Regions from separate parts of the Priestia sp. AB genome, predicted to be linked through region 1. Evidence: a T-box and tRNA genes for the amino acid it is inferred to sense, from the RefSeq annotation. Region 1 holds a T-box; the other holds one or more tRNA genes.
What was found. The T-box of region 1 lies ahead of POF52_RS01120 (valine--tRNA ligase). A T-box ahead of a tRNA ligase gene usually reads a tRNA of that ligase, here a tRNA-Val.

Region 1 (2,480 bases):
CGTCTCATGGAAAGCTATCGGCTAAACATTTTATCTATGACGAACGGGGAAATGGTTTTTTTATTAATTTTGAACATGCAAAAGATGCTTCACCGATTTATGATTTGGTCTCATTTTATTTCCGTACTCTTCGCACATACCCAGTAACTACCTATGACAGCTATGAGTGGTTTAGTACGTATGAAAAACATTTTGCTCTCAGAGAAGAGGAACGGCTGCTTTTACACAGTTATTTGGCGTTTCCAGAACCCTTGTATCAGTGTATCGTTCAATATAGGCAGCATAAAGAAAGTAAAACAGAGCTTGAACATATGCAGTCATTTATTCGAGCATACTGGCTGACGAAAAACATTGAACAGCTCAATATTAAAATATTTGAAGTAGATCAGCAAAAAAAAATGGCAGCGGAAGCAGCTGCACAAGCCCAAGCGAACGAATAGCGCTTGGGTTTTTAAATCCAGTCGGAATATAAAGCAACCGCTAGTATGGCAAGCAGTGCCAACAACAGTACATCAAAGGTTGTAGGGAAAAATAGTGTACGTATACCTTGAAAAATTGTTAAAGGAACAATAAACTGTCCACAAGCCGCTCCTGCTGTTTTGAGCCACCGCTGCAGCTGATACGAATTTACATTTATTCGTTTCTTCATTTGTACATGCCCCTTTCAATCCACGTGCCCAGGTTAAAGTAAGTATATGAAAAAAGAAAGAAATGGTGCCATTTTTTTGAGCGGACTCTTCATTTTATTTCCAAAATTAGCGAGTGAATGAAAAAATAAAGAGCAGAACAAAAAAATTATGAATATAATCGTAAAAAAGTGGAGAAGATTATTGACGATTCAACATTTTTTCATATAGTATAATTAAGAGAAATTCATACATAAATACAGTGAATAGGAAGAGTACGGGATGTTCGTCTTTCAGAGAGAGAAATCAGCTGCTGTGAGATTTCTTAAGAATGTGCACTCGGAATGTCGCCTATGAGTAGCTTTTTTGAACAGCTGCATAGCTCAGTAGAAAAAGCCGGTTAATCAACCGTTATGAAATGAAGTGTATAGGCTTATCAAACGGGATAGGTCTATAAAAAAAGGTGGTACCGCGAAATCAACTCCTTTCGTCCTTTTATTAGGAAAGGAGTTTTTTTATGTTTATAAAAGCTTTACACAGTTTCTAAAGACTGAAACTTTATATTATGGAGGTATACATTATGTCTGAAAAAGAAGTGACTCTTCCAACGAAGTATGATCCAAAAGCCGTTGAAGAAAATCGTTATCAGTATTGGTTAGACGGGAAGTTTTTTGAAGCAACAAATGATCCTGAAAAAGAGCCGTATACAATTGTAATTCCACCCCCAAACGTAACGGGCAAGCTGCATTTAGGCCACGCTTGGGATACAACGTTACAAGACATCTTAACGCGTATGAAGCGCATGCAAGGCCATGACGTTTTATGGCTTCCTGGTATGGACCATGCGGGGATTGCAACGCAGGCAAAAGTAGAAGAAAAGCTTCGCAGCGAAGGGAAAAGCCGCTACGATCTAGGCCGCGAAAATTTTGTAGCCGAAACATGGAAATGGAAAGAAGAATATGCAAGCTTTATTCGCCAGCAGTGGTCGAAGCTAGGACTTGGCTTAGACTATTCACGCGAGCGCTTCACGCTTGATGAAGGCCTTTCTAAAGCAGTGCGCGAAGTATTCGTAACGCTTTACAAAAAAGGGTTAATCTATCGCGGAGAATATATTATTAACTGGGATCCAGCTACAAAAACAGCTCTTTCAGACATCGAGGTTATTTACAAAGATGTACAAGGTGCGTTTTATCATATGCGCTATCCGTTGGCAGATGGTTCTGGACATATTGAAATCGCAACAACCCGTCCTGAAACGATGCTAGGAGATACGGCTGTAGCTGTTCACCCTGAAGACGATCGCTATAAGCACTTAATCGGCAAAAAGGTTGTCCTTCCGATTGTAGGGCGTGAAATTCCTATCGTAGGCGATGATTATGTTGATATGGAATTCGGTTCTGGTGCGGTAAAAATTACGCCTGCTCATGACCCGAACGATTTTGAAATTGGAAACCGTCATAATTTAGAGCGTATTTTAGTGATGAATCAAGACGGTACGATGAATGACAAAGCAGGTAAATATGAAGGAATGGATCGTTTTGTTTGCCGTAAGCAAATTGTTAAAGACCTTCAAGAAGACGGCGTATTGTTCAACATTGAAGACCACATGCATTCAGTAGGTCACAGTGAACGAAGCGGTGCCGTTGTTGAACCTTATTTATCAACTCAATGGTTTGTAAAAATGCAGCCGTTAGCAGATAAAGCAGTAGATCTTCAAAAACAAGAAGAAAAAGTAAACTTTGTACCTGACCGTTTTGAAAAGACATACTTACACTGGATGGAAAATATTCGCGACTGGTGTATTTCGCGTCAGCTTTGGTGGGGACACCGCATTCCAGCTTGGTATCACAAAGA
Region 2 (2,480 bases), on a different contig from region 1:
CTCAAAACGGTCTTCTTGCACCATTGCCCCGTGAATTTTATCACAAGGATACCCAAGATCATCTAAATCATCTAACAGCGTATTTACCTGCTCTTGCGTGCGGCAAAAAATGATGCAGCTATCCGGGTTTTCTACTGTGGTTACGTCTTTCAGCAGTTCAAATTTACGTTCGTTTTCTACTGATATAACAGAATGGTCAATCGTACTTGTCGTTAATCCATTCGCTTTGATTTCAACATCAACCGGCTTTTTCATATACTTGCGAGAAAGCTCTTCAATATCTTCAGGAAGCGTAGCGGAGAAAAGCATCGTTACACGCTCACTAGGAAGATGTTGAATAATTGCTTCTACTTGGTCAATAAAACCCATATTTAGCATTTCATCTGCTTCATCAATAACCAAATAACGAATTTTCTCTAATGCAAGCGTTTCTTTTTCTATATGATCAAGCACTCGCCCAGGCGTACCTACAACAATATGTGTTTTTTGCTTTAATTCTACTTTTTGCTTGGCAAACGGTGATTTTCCGTAGACAGCTGCTGCTTTAATTCGCTTAAAACGGCCGATATTTGTAATATCTTCTTTTACCTGCGCGGCCAGCTCTCGTGTAGGTGTTAACACTAAGGCCTGGGGCTTATTTTCTTCCCAATTAACTAATTCACACAGTGGAATGCCAAAGGAAGCCGTTTTTCCACTTCCTGTTTGAGACTTCACGACAACATCTCTTTCTTCTAGCGCGATGGGAAGCACCTTGCTTTGTACTTCCGTAGGATGATTGTATTGCAGGCTAGAAAGCGCCTTAGCTACCTTGTCACTAAGACCATATTGACTAAAACTTCTTTGATTCATTTTGTACCCTCATTTATTTTAAATTAGTGATTATCTTTATCATGACCTGATGCACTATGTTTCATTATACTTTAATTCTTCTATACGCGCTCAAGATTTAATGTAGCATTGATTTGTCAAACAAAAGAGAAAAGCCGCTCTCTTATTAATAAGAAAACGGCTTTGGTATGAGCGATGAGGGATTCGAACCCCCGACCCCATCCCTGTCAAGGATGTATTCTCCCACTGAACTAATCGCTCGTGATATGTATTGACTATATTATAGAAAGAGTTATCCAATTTTGTCAACTATTTTTCCGCAGTTCCCAAGTTGGAAGGATTGTCTTTATTTTTGATAAAATAAAAACATGCCATAAAGGAGCGTGACGGGATGAAAGCGCATATTGAATTTTATTTTGATTTTGTCTGTCCACTATGTTTTCTAGCCACTAAGCCTTTAAGAGAAGTCATGAAAGAACAAAAAGCTGAGATTGAATGGAAACCTTTTGAACTTTGTCCTGAACCAGCCCAACAGATGGAGCAAATAGAAGATTTTTTAGAGAGACCTTGGAATCAATCGATAGCTCCCTTAGCACAACAGCTGCACTTAGAAATAAATATGCCGGAGTGTCCTCCAGTCCCGCGTACTCATTTAGCACATGAAGGCTTTCATTTTGCTAAAAAACATGGTCAAGAAAGTGCCTATGTAGATGCTGTTTTTAAAGCTTATTGGGAAGATGAAAAAGATATTAATCAGATTGAAGTCTTAGCAGAAATTGCTGATTCTTTGCATTTAGATAAAGAAATATTTACACGTATCTTAAAAGACCGGACGTTCGAACAAGTTCATAAAGATAGCTTAGTTCATACGTATGAAGATGCTCATGTAACGAAAGTACCAACTTTAAAAATTGGCAGCCGTGTACTTCAAGGATTCGCTTCCAAAGAGGCAATCGAAAAAGCGCTGTTACATGAACATTCTGCTAAAGACAGAGAGAAATGATTTACTAAGAGGTGCATTTGATGAATATTAATTATTATTTTAGTCGATTTTTAGCTAAGAAACCGGATAACCCAACGTATGAAAGCTTAGCTGCTTTACAGAACAAACACATGCTTCATGTTCCTTTTGAGAACTTAGATGTTCTGTCTCAAACCCCTATTATAATTCATTTAGAACGAATTTTTCAAAAAGTAATTGTAAATTTACGTGGAGGATTTTGCTACGAATTAAACGGTCTATTTGGCTGGCTGTTAAAAGAAAGCGGATATGAAGTCTCTTACGTTTCAGCTACCGTCAAAAAACCCGACGGCACGTGGACCATTGAAGGAAGTCACGCTACAAACCTTGTGACGATTGAAAATCAGCCTTACATCGTAGACGTTGGATTTGGAGATTCTGTGCGCAAGCCAATGCCTTTAAATGAGGAAGTAGTAAGAGATGTAAGCGGCTCTTATCGTATGACAAACGTTGCTGAGCATATGTATGATTTGCAGCGATGGGAAGATGATGTATGGAAAACGCTGTACCGTGTGTCTACGCTTCCTAAGAAACTGACTGACTTTGCTCCCATGTGTGAGTTCAATCAAACGTCAGCCGATTCTCCGTTTGTACACAAACGTCTTGTTACGATCGCAACCCCTACAGGGCG

Region 2: it encodes a tRNA-Val, which carries the amino acid that the T-box ahead of POF52_RS01120 (valine--tRNA ligase) is inferred to sense. The anticodon was not compared.

The regions. Positions count from the first base shown of each region.
Region 1 is NZ_JAQMYN010000001.1:229,141-231,620, forward strand. Features, by position in the region: gene ysxE (spore coat protein YsxE) at 1-440, shown strand, start outside; gene POF52_RS01115 (hypothetical protein) at 452-649, opposite strand; T-box leader at 880-1,124, shown strand; gene POF52_RS01120 (valine--tRNA ligase) at 1,207-2,480, shown strand, end outside.
Region 2 is NZ_JAQMYN010000005.1:138,638-141,117, reverse strand. Features, by position in the region: gene POF52_RS16840 (DEAD/DEAH box helicase) at 1-849, opposite strand, end outside; tRNA gene POF52_RS16835 (tRNA-Val) at 1,018-1,089, opposite strand; gene POF52_RS16830 (DsbA family oxidoreductase) at 1,220-1,831, shown strand; gene POF52_RS16825 (arylamine N-acetyltransferase family protein) at 1,852-2,480, shown strand, end outside.